2 regions of the Pseudomonas phoenicis genome follow, and region 2 is predicted to be linked to the other one. Evidence: predicted binding sites of a transcription regulator. Region 2 holds the regulator's gene; the other holds the start of a gene.
What was found. Region 2 encodes sigma-54, which starts transcription at its own class of promoters, with help from an activator protein. Its sites were predicted from a motif close to ANTGGCATNNANNTTGCTNT; they were not measured.
Positions count from the first base shown of each region.

Region 1: a site for sigma-54 is predicted at 3,262-3,281, ahead of glnA (glutamate--ammonia ligase). Genes of this name have one in related genera too.

Region 1 covers NZ_CP154852.1:1,158,232-1,165,368, reverse strand. Annotated here, with positions in the region: gene glnL (nitrogen regulation protein NR(II)) at 1-806, opposite strand, end outside; gene AA0Z93_RS05335 (chorismate mutase) at 1,064-1,606, opposite strand; gene glnA (glutamate--ammonia ligase) at 1,760-3,166, opposite strand; gene thiI (tRNA uracil 4-sulfurtransferase ThiI) at 3,680-5,134, shown strand; gene typA (translational GTPase TypA) at 5,261-7,081, shown strand.
Region 2 covers NZ_CP154852.1:2,804,725-2,811,861, reverse strand. Annotated here, with positions in the region: gene AA0Z93_RS12625 (KdsC family phosphatase) at 1-286, shown strand, start outside; gene lptC (LPS export ABC transporter periplasmic protein LptC) at 295-870, shown strand; gene lptA (lipopolysaccharide transport periplasmic protein LptA) at 857-1,381, shown strand; gene lptB (LPS export ABC transporter ATP-binding protein) at 1,381-2,106, shown strand; gene AA0Z93_RS12605 (RNA polymerase factor sigma-54) at 2,283-3,776, shown strand; gene hpf (ribosome hibernation-promoting factor, HPF/YfiA family) at 3,853-4,161, shown strand; gene ptsN (PTS IIA-like nitrogen regulatory protein PtsN) at 4,174-4,638, shown strand; gene rapZ (RNase adapter RapZ) at 4,641-5,495, shown strand; gene AA0Z93_RS12585 (HPr family phosphocarrier protein) at 5,516-5,788, shown strand; gene AA0Z93_RS12580 (ZIP family metal transporter) at 5,817-6,710, opposite strand; gene AA0Z93_RS12575 (superoxide dismutase) at 6,722-7,137, opposite strand, start outside.

The sequences.
Region 1 (7,137 bases), 1.6 Mb from region 2:
AGGCTGATGCGGCCCAGGCGCAGCTCGTTCTTGTGGCCGATGGCCTGCATGGCGTTGCGCATGATGTTGAGCACCGCCTGGATCATCTGCTCGCGGTCGACCAGCACGTCGGGCAGGCTCGGGTCGTAGTCGCGTACCAGGGTGATGCCACCCTGGCTCTCGGCGTCGATCAGGCTGCACACGCGCTCCAGCACCTCGTGGATGTTGGTCATCGCCAGCGAAGGCAGCTTGTTCGAGCCGAGCATGCGGTCGACCAGGTTACGCAGACGGTCGGCTTCTTCGATGATCACGTCGGTGTAGTCGCGCAGGCCGTCCTCGGGCAACTCGCGGGCCAGCAACTGCGCCGCGCCACGGATGCCGCCCAGGGGGTTCTTGATCTCGTGGGCCAAGCCACGCACCAGCATCTTGGTGGTTTCCTGCTTGCTCAGCTGGGCCTCTTCCTTGGTGATGCGCAGCAACCGATCGCGCGGGTGCACCTCGAGCAGCAGCAGGGTGGTGCCCTGATGCAGGATGGGCGTTACGGCATAGTCGACGGTGATGCTCTGGCCATTGAGCGAGGTCAGCAGGGCTTCGCGCTTGGTGAACGGGTGCGCGTGCTCGACCGCCTGGCGCAGGGCGCCGAGCGCTTCGGCGGATTCGGTGAACAGCTCGCTGATGAATTGCCCATGGCTGCGCTGGCCGCTGACGGCCAACAGCATTTCGGCCGCAGGGTTCATGTACTCCAGGCGCAATTGGGCATCGAGCAACAGCGTGGCGGTGGTCAGGTTGTCCAGCAACAGTCGGTGCTGCGCGTCGCTGATGGTCATGGCAAGGGTGACCTCTATTACCGCAGTGCGGGCGCATTGGGCGCGTGATGTCCCGATCGGGCCAGGGTGAGAGCGCAAGGGCTCGGCATGGAGCTGCAAAATGCAAGAAACAAACCAAGGCTCTGAAAAGAAGCGGTATTTTCTGAGTCAGGCCCTGAAATCGGGCGATTCAGACCAGGAATCAGGCGGCCGCTGGAACGAAGTGGACCGTCTGCCCCGGTCATGAACCCTAGGATGCACCAATATGAAGCGTTTTGTCAGAGCGGGTCGCAGAGCCTGCCCGCTGCGCGTTGCAGGGCCAACTGGTGCAGCGCGGTATCTGCGCGTTCGGCCAGCGCATCGGCCAAGACCCGTTTGCAGTCTTCAGGCCGTTGCCGATCGAAGCGTTGCAGGCTGGCAAACAGTTGATGCTGCAGGTTGTCGAGTTGAGGGCGCAGGGCGTTCTTGAGGTCCAGCCGCGGCGTGTCAGGCGCTTGCTGCTCGCGCTCCCAACGATTGAGCAGGGCGTACTGCACCAGTTTGCCGGCTTCCATCTGGTCGGCGAAGAAGCCCACGGCCCGCTGTTCGTCGAGGTTGTGGTCGGCGGCCGCTTCGCGGACCTGGGCCAGGATCTGCTGTTCGCGTGGCAAATCTTGCACGGGCAGGTTCTGGTCCCACTTGAGCAGGGCTACGCCATCGGCCAGGGCCAGGCGGCGCTCGATGGTATCGAGCAGGAGGTCCAGCGGGGTCTTGGGTTTGCTCGCAGAGGCGCAGCCGGACAGGCTGAGGGCCAGGAGCAGGACGAGCGTGATGGAATGCATGAAAGGCTTCCTCGAGTGGTGGGCCACCGAGTGTGCCTGCTTCTGGTAAAGCGCCTTTGTAGGAGCCTTCCCATATGCGTGACAGCTGAAACAACAACGGCCTTCCGAAGAAGGCCGTTGTGGATGAAGGTTAGACGACGGGCGTCTAACGCATCAAACGCTGTAGTACAGGTCGTATTCCAGCGGGTGGACGAAGGTGCGGACCTTGATCTCTTCTTCGGACTTCAGCTCGATGTAGGCATCGATGAAGTCGTCGGAGAACACGCCGCCCTTGGTCAGGAACGCACGGCCCTTGTCCAGCTCTTCCAGGGCTTCTTTCAAGCTGCCGCAGACCTGTGGAATTTCCTTGGCCTCTTCGGGCGGCAGGTCGTACAGGTTCTTGTCGGCGGCATCGCCTGGGTGGATCTTGTTCTGGATGCCGTCCAGGCCGGCCATCAGCAGCGCGGCGAAGCACAGGTACGGGTTGGCTGCCGGGTCCGGGAAGCGCGCCTCGATACGGCGGGCTTTGGGGCTCGACACGTACGGGATGCGGATCGAAGCGGAACGGTTGCGTGCCGAGTAGGCCAGCATCACCGGCGCTTCGAAGCCTGGCACCAGACGCTTGTAGGAGTTGGTGGCCGGGTTGGTGAAGCCGTTCAGCGCCTTACCGTGCTTGATGATGCCGCCGATGAAGTACAGGGCGATGTCGGACAGGCCGGCATAGCCTTCGCCGGAGAAGGTGTTCTTGCCTTCCTTGGAGATAGACATGTGCACGTGCATGCCCGAGCCGTTGTCGCCGTACAGCGGTTTAGGCATGAAGGTGGCGGTCTTGCCATAGGCATCGGCCACGTTGTGCACACAGTATTTCAGGGTCTGGACTTCGTCGGCCTTGGTGACCAGGGTGTTGAACTTCACACCGATTTCGTTCTGACCGGCAGTGGCCACTTCGTGGTGGTGCACTTCGATGACCAGGCCCATCTCTTCCATGGCGTTGCACATGGCGGTACGGATTTCGTGGTCGTGGTCGCACGGCGGAACCGGGAAGTAGCCGCCTTTGACGGCAGGGCGGTGGCCCTTGTTGCCGCCTTCGACGTCCTGGTCGGTCATCCACGAGCCTTGCTCGGAGTAGATCTTGAACATCGAGCCGGAGATGTCCGACTTGAATTTGACCTGGTCGAAGATGAAGAACTCGGGCTCCGGGCCGACGAACACGGTGTCGCCGATGCCGGTGGTCTTGAGGTATTCCTCGGCGCGCTTGGCGATGGCGCGTGGGTCGCGGTCGTAGCCCTGCATGGTGGACGGCTCGATCACGTCGCAGACCAGGATCAGGGTCGGCTCTTCGGTGAACGGGTCCAGCACGGCGGAGGTATCGTCCGGCAGCAGGATCATGTCGGAGGCTTCGATGCCTTTCCAGCCTTCGATGGAGGAGCCGTCGAACATCTTGCCGGCTTCGAAGAAGTCGTCTTCCAGCGCGTCGCGAGCCGGCATGGTGACGTGGTGCTGTTTGCCTTTGGTGTCCGTGAAACGCAGATCAATCCACTTGACGTCATGATCTTTGATGAGTTGAACCGACTTCGACATGCTGTCCTCCGGAGGGTCTGGAACGCGGTTGGCCGCGACCTGGAAAAGGGTGTTGCCGGGCACGGATAGTCGGCCAAGCTTACCTGCCTCACAAGGGAGCAATTTGCATGCCAGTGCCCGAAAATGGCGAGGGCGGGATAGAAGGCGGCGGATTGGGGCATTTAGAAATGCATAAACAGTGAATAACGCACCTATTCGATACACAAAGTGCGCCTTGCGCACCAATAAAGTGCACCTGTAGGAGCGGCCGGCCGGTGCTCTGGTTCAGCCGCGATGGGCCGCAACGTGGCCCGAAGTCGGGTAGTCCATGGATTTTCTGTCGTAAGGGGGCGTAGGCGTTGGGGGCCGCTGCGCGGCCCATCGCGACTGAAGTCGCTCCTACAGAGTGCTCATCGCATGGGAGCCTCCTGTCATACGGAAGCAGATCTTGTGCAAAAAATGCTCAAACATCCGTGCATTTCCGATATAATCCGCGCCCCTCATTTTTCGGTGAGCCCATCGCGCGCTGTGACCATGAAACTGATCGTCAAAGTCTTCCCAGAAATCACCATCAAGAGCCGGCCGGTGCGCATGCGCTTCATCCGCCAGCTCGCGAAGAACATCCGTGCCGTGCTCAAGGACTTGGATCCCGAGCTGGTGGTGGAGGGTGTCTGGGACAATCTCGAAGTGGTCACCCGCCTCGAGGACGAGAAGGTCCTGCGTGAAATGATCGAGCGCCTGAGCTGCACGCCGGGCATCGCCCATTGCCTGCGCATCGAGGAATACCCGCTGGGCGACTTCGACGACATCGTCGCCAAGTGCCGGGCGCATTTCGGCCATCTGCTGGCCGGCAAGCGCTTCGCCGTGCGCTGCAAGCGCGGCGGCCACCACGACTTCAGCTCCATGGACGTCGACCGCTACGTCGGCAGCCAGCTGCGCCAACAGTGCGGCGCCGCCGGCATCGACCTGAAGAACCCCGAAGTGCTGGTGCGCATCGAAATCCGCAACCAGCGCCTGTACATCATCCATGGCCAGCACCAGGGCATGGGCGGCTACCCGCTGGGCGCCCTGGAGCAGACCCTGGTGCTGATGTCCGGCGGCTTCGACTCCACCGTCGCGGCCTACCAGATGATGCGCCGCGGCCTGGTCACGCATTTCTGCTTCTTCAACCTCGGCGGCCGCGCCCACGAACTGGGCGTGATGGAAGTTGCGCATTTCCTGTGGAAGAAGTACGGCAGCAGCCAGCGCGTGCTGTTCATCAGCGTGCCGTTCGAAGAAGTGGTCGGGGAGATCCTCGGCAAGGTCGACGACCGTTACATGGGCGTGACCTTGAAGCGCATGATGTTGCGCGCTTCGAGCCGCATCGCCGACCGCCTGGAAATCGACGCGCTGGTCACCGGCGAGGCGATCTCCCAGGTCTCCAGCCAGACCTTGCCCAACCTCTCGGTGATCGACCAGGCCACCGACAAGCTGGTGCTGCGCCCTCTGCTGGCCAGCCACAAGCAGGACATCATCGACACCGCCTACCAGATCGGCACCGCCGAGTTCGCGCGGCACATGCCCGAGTACTGCGGCGTTATCTCGGTGAACCCGACCACCCGCGCCAAACCGGACCGGGTCGTGCACGAAGAACAGCATTTCGACATGGCCGTGCTCGACAACGCCCTGGAGCGGGCCCGCTTCATATCGATCGACAACGTGATCGACGAACTGGGCAAGGACATCGAGATCGAGGAAGTGGCCCAGGTGCTGCCGGGCCAGATCGTCATCGACATCCGCCACCCCGACGCCCTGGAAGACCAGCCGCTGGAAATCGACGGCATCGAGGTGCAGGCCCTGCCGTTCTACGCAATCAACAGTCGCTTCAAGCAGCTCGACGAGACCCGTCAGTACCTGCTCTATTGCGACAAGGGTGTGATGAGCCGTTTGCACGCACACCACCTGCTCAGTGAGGGACATGCCAATGTGCGTGTTTATCGTCCGGCATAAGACTCCAGGGCTGTATGGCGGCAGCATCCGCCATCGCCCTCCCGACCAACGGGCCCACTGAGTCATATCGCTTCATATTTGGCCGCTAAGCTGGCGGCAACCGAATCCTCTGCTCGAGATGCTTTTGTGATCGAAAATCTGCGTAACATCGCCATCATTGCCCACGTCGACCATGGTAAGACCACCCTGGTAGACAAACTCCTGCGTCAGTCCGGCACCCTGGAGCGCGGCGAGCTCAACGACGAGCGCGTCATGGACTCCAACGACCAGGAAAAAGAGCGCGGCATCACCATTCTGGCGAAGAACACCGCCATCAACTGGAACGGCTACCACATCAACATCGTCGACACCCCCGGCCACGCCGACTTCGGTGGCGAGGTGGAGCGTGTGATGTCGATGGTCGACTCCGTGCTGCTGCTGGTCGACGCGCAAGACGGCCCCATGCCGCAAACCCGCTTCGTGACCAAGAAGGCCTTCGAAGCCGGCCTCAAGCCGATCGTGGTGATCAACAAGGTCGACCGTCCGGGCGCGCGTCCTGACTGGGTGCTGGACCAGATCTTCGACCTGTTCGACAACCTCGGCGCCACCGACGAGCAACTGGACTTCCAGGTCGTCTACGCCTCGGCCCTGAACGGCATCGCCGGTCTGGACCACACCGCCATGGCCGAAGACATGACCCCGCTGTACCAAGCGGTCATCGACCACGTGCCAGCCCCGGCGGTCGACCGTGACGGCCCGTTCCAGATGCAGATCTCCGCACTGGACTACAACAGCTTCCTCGGCGTCATCGGCGTCGGCCGCATCGCCCGCGGTCGCATCAAGCCGAACACCCCGGTCGTTGCCATCGATGCCGACGGCAAGAAGCGCAACGGCCGTATCCTCAAGCTGATGGGCCACCACGGTCTGCACCGCGTGGACGTCGAAGAAGCCCAAGCCGGCGATATCGTCTGCATCAGCGGTTTCGACGAGCTGTTCATCTCCGACACCCTGTGCGACCCGACCGCCGTCGAAGCGATGAAGCCGCTGACCGTCGACGAGCCGACCGTTTCCATGACCTTCCAGGTCAACGATTCGCCATTCTGCGGTAAGGAAGGCAAGTTCGTCACCAGCCGCAACATCAAAGACCGTCTGGACAAGGAACTGCTCTACAACGTGGCCCTGCGCGTTGAAGAAACCGATTCCCCAGACAAGTTCAAGGTCTCGGGCCGTGGCGAGCTGCACCTGTCGGTACTGATCGAAACCATGCGTCGCGAAGGCTTCGAGCTGGCCCTGGGCCGTCCGGAAGTGATCATCCGCGAAGTGAACGGCGTGAAGCAGGAACCGTTCGAGAACGTCACCATCGACATCCCTGAGGAAGCCCAGGGCAAGGTCATGGAAGAGATGGGCCTGCGTAAAGGCGACCTGACCAACATGGTCCCGGATGGCAAGGGCCGTGTGCGCCTGGAATACAACATCCCGGCTCGCGGTCTGATCGGTTTCCGTAACCAGTTCCTGACCCTGACCAACGGTGCAGGCATCCTGACCTCGATCTTCGATCGCTACGACAACGTCAAGTCCGGCCACATGTCCGGTCGCCTCAACGGCGTTCTGGTCTCGGTCGAGACCGGCAAGGCGCTGACCTACTCGCTGGAAACCCTGCAAGCGCGCGGCAAGCTGTTCGTCGAGCACGGCCAGGAAATCTACGGTGGCCAGATCATCGGTCAGAACAGCCGCGACAACGACCTGGGCGTCAACCCGACCAAGGGCAAGAAGCTCGACAACATGCGTGCTTCGGGTAAAGACGAAGTCATCGCCCTGGTGCCGCCGGTTCGCTTCACCCTGGAACAGGCCCTGGAGTACATCCAGGAAGACGAGCTGTGCGAAGTCACGCCGAAGTCGATCCGCCTGCGCAAGAAGCTGCTGGACGAAGGCGAGCGTACCCGCGCTGCCAAGAAAGCCAAGAACTGAGTTAGTTCTGGCTGAATGAAAACGCCCCCGGTCGAAAGGCCGGGGGCGTTTTTGTT
Region 2 (7,137 bases):
CCTGTTCCAAGGCCGCGAAGACAAACTGGTGGTGCTCGACGGTTTGCTAGCGGAACTGAACCTGAACTACGAACAGGTTGCCTACCTGGGAGACGATCTGCCCGACCTGCCGCCGATTCGTCGCGTCGGCCTCGGCATGGCGGTGGCCAACGCCTCGCCGTTCGTGCGCCAGCACGCGCGCGGCATCACGCTCGCGCGCGGCGGCGAAGGCGCCGCAAGGGAGTTCTGCGAACTCATCATGCAGGCTCAGGACACGTTGGACACCGCCCACGCCCATTACCTGTAGAGCTGCACATGTTTAGCAAAAAAGCCAAGAACATCGTTCTGTTCAGCGTGATCGCCGCCCTGCTGGGCGCCGTGGGCTACTGGAACCTGAGCCCGGAAAGTTTTCTCGACGACACGCCGCAGGCCCAGGTCGACGAGGACGCGATCGACTACTATGCGATCAATGCCCACAGCGTGCAGTTTCTGCCCGACGGCAAGCGCCAGTACGAAATGACCGCTGACAAGATCGAGCACGTCAAGGCCAGCGAAGTCACGCTGGTCGCCCAGCCGGACCTGCAGATGTACCGCGGTACCGCCTTTCCCTGGCACATCCAGAGCGAGCGCGCCGAGGTCAATCCCGATGGCACCGAGGTGGAGCTGATCGATTCGGTCAGGATCGCCCGCACCGATGAAAAGAACCGCGACACGCTGATCACCAGCAGCCGCATGACCGTGTTCCCGCAGAAGCAATATGCGCAGACCGAGCAAGCCGTTAGAATCGACGGCGCCGGTGGCACCACTACGGGCACAGGCATGAAGGCGTACTTGAAAGACGGCAGGATGGACCTGCTGTCCAACGTAAGAGGACAGTATGAGGCTCGTTAAAACCCTTCCCCTTTTGCTCAGCCTGAGCGCAGCACTGGGTAGCGCGAGCGCTTGGGCCCTGCCGACCGATCGCGACAAGCCGATCCGCATCCAGGCCGACAACGCGCACCTGGACGACAAGCAAGGCGTGGCCACCTACACCGGCGATGTCATCATCACCCAGGGTTCGATGATGATCAAAGGCAATACCGTGACCATCACCCGGGCGGCGTCCGGCGACATCGACGTGCTCACCTCGGTGGGCAACCTGGCGTATTTCGAGCAGCAACAGAGCGCCGCCAAGCCCGACAAGATGAAAGGCTGGGCGGTGACCATCCAGTACCAGGCGCAGAAAGACCTGGTCGTGCTCACCGATCGCGCCAAGGTGGAAAACGAAGGCAACACCACCGAAGGCGAGAAGATCGTCTACAACACCAAGTCGCAGATCGCCACAGCCGGCCGCGGCGGCAACGTCACCGCACCGCGCCAGCGTATCGACATGGTGATCCAGCCGAAGAAGAAGGCCGAGTGATGGCAACCCTCAAAGCCCAACATCTGGCCAAGAGCTACAAAAGCCGGCAGGTCGTGCGCGACGTCAGCCTGTCCATCGACAGCGGTCAGATCGTCGGCCTGCTCGGGCCCAACGGCGCGGGCAAGACCACCTGCTTCTACATGATCGTCGGCCTGGTCCAGGCCGACCAGGGCCGCGTACTGATCGACGACCTCGACGTCAGCCATCAGCCCATGCACGGTCGCGCCAAGGCCGGCATCGGCTACCTTCCGCAGGAAGCCTCGATCTTCCGCAAGCTGTCGGTGGCCGACAACATCATGGCCATCCTCGAGACCCGCAAGGAACTCGACAGCGACGGCCGGCGCCAGGCGCTGGAAAGCCTGTTGCAGGAATTCCACATCACCCACATCCGCGACAACCTCGGCATGAGCCTGTCGGGCGGTGAGCGTCGCCGCGTGGAGATCGCCCGCGCGCTGGCGACCGCGCCGAAATTCATACTGCTCGATGAACCCTTCGCCGGGGTCGACCCGATTTCCGTGGGCGACATCAAACAGATCATCCATCACCTCAAGGCCAAGGGCATCGGTGTGCTGATCACCGACCACAACGTGCGTGAAACGCTCGACATCTGCGAAACGGCATACATCGTCAACGACGGTCAGCTGATCGCCGAGGGCGATTCGGCTACCATCCTGGCCAACGATCTGGTGAAAGAGGTCTACCTGGGCCACGAATTCAGGCTCTGAATGTTCGGCGGGCGTGCCCGCCGCAGCGCTCGAGGCTGGATCGCACTTTATTTGACACAGCGCCCTAGGCAAACGTTACAGTTTCAGGCATATAACTTGCTTAAAATTGGCGCCGCGGCGCCCTCGTGTAGTGGATGGCGCTCACGCGCCGGCGAACAAGGTAATCAGCCCCAGCCATGAAACCATCGCTCGTCCTAAAAATGGGCCAGCAACTGACGATGACCCCGCAGTTGCAACAGGCCATTCGTCTGCTCCAGCTTTCCACTCTGGATCTTCAGCAGGAAATCCAGGAGGCCCTGGAATCCAACCCGATGCTCGAGCGCCAGGAAGAAGGCGAAGACTTCGACAACAGCGATCCGATGGCCGACAACGCCGAGAGCAAGCCTGCCAGCGAAGCGCACGACACCTCCTTCCAGGAAACCACCAGCACGGTCGAGAACCTCGAAGAAGGTGATTGGGGCGAGCGTATTCCCAACGAGCTGCCGGTCGACACGGCCTGGGAAGACATCTATCAGACCAGCGCCAGCAGCCTGCCCAGCAACGATGACGATGAGTGGGACTTCACCACCCGCACGTCGGTAGGGGAAAGCCTGCAAAGCCATCTGCTGTGGCAACTCAACCTGGTACCGATGTCGGATGTCGATCGCATGATCGCCGTCACCCTGATCGATAGCATCAACCCTCAGGGTTACCTGGAAGACACCGTCGAAGAGATCTGCGAAGGGTTCGACCCGGAACTGGACATCGAACTCGACGAAGTGCAGGCGGTGCTGCACCGCATCCAGCAATTCGAACCTGCCGGCGTCGGTGCCACGAGCCTGGGCGAATGCCTGTTGCTGCAACTGCGCCAGTTGCCGACCAACACACCGTGGATGGCGCAAGCGCAGCGTCTGGTCAGCGACTTTATCGACCTGCTCGGCAGCCGCGACTACAGCCAGCTGATGCGCCGCATGAAGCTCAAGGAAGACGAACTGCGCCAGGTCATCGAGCTGGTGCAGAGCCTCAACCCACGCCCAGGCTCGCAGATCGAATCGAGCGAACCCGAATACGTGGTGCCCGACGTCATCGTACGCAAGGACAACGAGCGCTGGCTGGTGGAACTGAACCAGGAAGCGGTGCCGCGCCTGCGGGTCAACGCCCAGTACGCGGGCTTCGTGCGCCGCGCCGACACCAGTGCCGACAACACCTTCATGCGCAACCAGTTGCAGGAAGCGCGCTGGTTCATCAAAAGCCTGCAAAGCCGCAACGAAACGCTGATGAAGGTGGCCACGCAGATCGTCGAGCACCAGCGCGGTTTCCTCGACCTGGGCGACGAGGCCATGAAGCCATTGGTCCTGCACGACATCGCCGAAGCCGTGGGCATGCACGAGTCGACCATCTCCCGGGTCACCACGCAGAAATACATGCATACGCCACGCGGTATCTACGAGCTGAAATATTTCTTCTCCAGTCACGTCAGCACGGCCGAAGGTGGGGAATGCTCGTCCACCGCAATCCGCGCGATCATCAAGAAACTGGTGGCGGCGGAAAATCAGAAAAAGCCATTGAGTGACAGCAAGATCGCTGGTTTACTGGAGGCTCAAGGCATCCAGGTAGCACGTCGTACCGTCGCCAAGTACCGCGAGTCGCTGGGCATTGCGCCCTCCAGCGAACGCAAGCGGCTGATGTAATGCCTGGATGTGCCACAGCGTTTCAGTGGCAGGTGCAACACCTGCCTCTTTATGCACGGCAATAAGGAGAAGCTGTATGCAAGTCAACATCAGTGGACACCATGTAGAAGTCACCCCACCCCTGCGCGATTACGTGGAGCAGAAGCTCAAACGTCTGGAAGGTCATTTCGACAAGATCACCAACGTGCAGGTCATTATGAAAGTCGAGAAGCTGCAGCAAAAAGTCGAAGCGACGCTGCAGATTCCTGGTGGTGAAGTGGTTGCCAACGCCGAACACGAAGACATGTATGCAGCGATCGATGCGCTGGCTGACAAGCTTGATCGCCAACTGAAAAAACACAAGGAAAAACAGCAAAGCCTGCTGCAAGGCGCAGCGGCCCGCTGACACCCCCCATCCATGATCCGACTTGAAACCATCCTGACCCCCGGCCGCTCGCTCGCGAACGTGCCGGGCGGCAGCAAGAAGCGCGCCCTGGAAAAGGTCGCCACACTCATCGCCGAACAGGTGCCGGAACTGGAGATGCACGACATCTTCGAAAAGCTGGTGGCCCGTGAAAAGCTGGGCTCCACCGGTTTCGGCAACGGTATCGCCATTCCCCATTGTCGCCTGCCCGGTTGTACCGCACCGGTCAGTGCCCTGCTGCACCTCGACGCGCCCATCGACTACGATGCCATCGACGGCGCTCCGGTGGATCTGCTGTTCGTCCTGCTGGTCCCGGAAGCGGCCACCGATGCCCACCTCGAGCTGCTGCGCCAGATCGCCAGCATGCTGGACCGTAGAGAAGTGCGCGAACGCCTGCGCGCGGCCACCACCAGCGAGGCCCTGTACCAGGTTGTCCTGGACGTTCAGAACGAGGCCTGACCATGCGCCTGATCATCGTCAGCGGTCGCTCCGGCTCCGGCAAGAGCACCGCCCTGGATGTATTGGAAGACCACGGCTTTTACTGTATCGACAACCTGCCAGCCGGCCTATTGCCGCAGTTGACGGAAAACGTCCTGCTCAAGGCCGAACTGCAGCAGCCCAAAGTTGCCGTCTCCATCGACGCGCGCAACCTGCCGGGCCACCTGTCGCGCTTCCCCGCCTTGCTCGAGGATGCGCGTTCGAAGCACATCCAGTGCAACGTCGTGTACCTGGATGCCGACGAAGACATCCTGCTCAAGCGCTTTTCCGAGACCCGTCGCCGCCACCCGCTGACCACCGCGGACCGCTCGCTGGCCGAAGCCATTCGCGTCGAAAGCGACCTGCTCGGGCCCATTGCTGATCTGGCCGACCTCAAGGTCAACACCAGCAACCTCAACCTGTACCAATTGCGCGACTCGCTCAAGCTGCGCCTGCTCAACCAGCCCGAGCCTGGTACGGCGTTCCTGGTCGAATCCTTCGGTTTCAAGCGTGGCATGCCGGTCGACGCCGACCTGGTATTCGACGTGCGCTGTCTGCCCAATCCTTACTGGAACTGCGAGCTGCGTGACCACTCCGGGCTCGAGCAACCGGTGATCGACTACTTGGCGGCTCAACCCGACGTCGAGGAAATGTTCCAGGACATCGCCGGCTACCTGCTCAAGTGGCTGCCACGCTTCGCCGCCAGCAATCGGGCCTACGTCACCATCGCCATTGGCTGCACCGGTGGCCACCATCGCTCGGTCTACCTCACCGAACGCCTGGGCGCCCTGTTGCAACAAACCCTGAAAAATGTCCAGGTCCGCCATCGCGACCTCTAGCCCACAGGATCCACCCTCCAATGCCCGCCCGTGAAATCACCATCGTCAACAAGCTCGGCCTGCATGCCCGGGCCGCCGCCAAGTTCGTGGGCGTAGCTGGGCGCTTCCCCTGCCAGGTAAAGGTAGGTCGCGCACCCGACAAGCTGGTCGACGGCAAGAGCATCATGGCCGTGATGATGCTGGCCGCCGGTAAAGGTACCCAGGTGTATCTGCACACCGAGGGCGAGCAGGCAGACGAGGCCTTGGCAGGTTTGGTGGAACTGATCGAGAACAAGTTCGACGAGGGCGAATAGATCGCCTTCCCCGCCCCCGGCCGAATCTTCAGGACATCGCAGTATCCATCACCATCATCAGGCAGAAGCCGAGGCACAGCCCCAGGCTGGCCAGACGGTGGTGACCGTTGCTGCGTGACTCGGGGATGATTTCCTGGGTGACCACCAACAGCATGGCGCCGGCCGCGCAAGCCAAGCCCAGCGGCAAGAGCAGTTCGGCGACATTGACCAGCCAGGCGCAGACCACTGCCGCCACAGGCTCGACCAGTCCAGAAGCGGCGCCGATCAGGAATGCCTTGAAGCGCGACATGCCCGCTCCGGCCAGAACCAAGGCGATGACCAGCCCTTCGGGCACATCCTGCAAAGCGATGCCCATGGCCAAGCTGTCGGCATCGGGCATGCCGCCGCCGGCGGACACGCCGATGGCCATGCCCTCTGGAATGTTGTGGGCGATGATGGCGATCACGAACAGCCAGATGCGCGCTGCAATCACGGGCTGCGTGCCGTTGCCCACCAGTGCCTCGGGCGAAGCGCCCGACACTTTCAAGTCGACCAGAAACAGGCACAATGCTCCGCCCAACAGGCCGAAGCTGATCAGAGCGCCGGCGCCCCAGGGGCTGTAGCCGATCGACTGCGCCGCCTCCAGCCCCGGGATGATCAGCGAAAACGCCGTAGCGGCGAGCATCACGCCGGCACCGAAACCCAACAGGGTGTCGGCCAGCGCCACCGGCATGCTGCGAATCACCAGAACCGGTACTGCGCCGAGCGCCGTACCCAACGCGCATAACGCGCCGCCCTCGAGCGCACGCAACATGCGCGGCTCGAGGTCAAGCCAGGCGATGCCCCGCGCCACCAGCAGCGCAGTGCCGACCAGCACCAGCAAGATACCCAGCGCTTGCCTGAACAGACGCACGCTGCCGACCGACATCACCTGTGAGCGCATGGGCGATCAGCTCACCGAGTGGCTTCGAGGTAACGACGCTCGACTTCCTGCCAGTCGATGACGCTGTAGAAGGCACCGATGTATTCCGGGCGACGGTTTTGATACTTCAGGTAGTAGGCATGTTCCCAGACGTCCAGGCCCAGGATCGGCGTGTTGCCGTGCATCAGCGGGCTGTCTTGGTTGCCGCTGCTTTCGACCACCAATTTTTTCTCCGGGGTCACGCTCAGCCAGGCCCAACCACTGCCGAAGCGGGTCAGCGCAGCTTTGGTGAAAGCTTCCTTGAAGGCTTCGAAACCGCCCAACTGGGTCTTGATGGCCTCGGCAACCTGGCCGACCGGCTCACCGCCGCCGTTGGGCGACATGACGGTCCAGAACAGGCTGTGGTTGGCATGCCCGCCCCCATGATTGGTGACCGGACCGCGCAGGT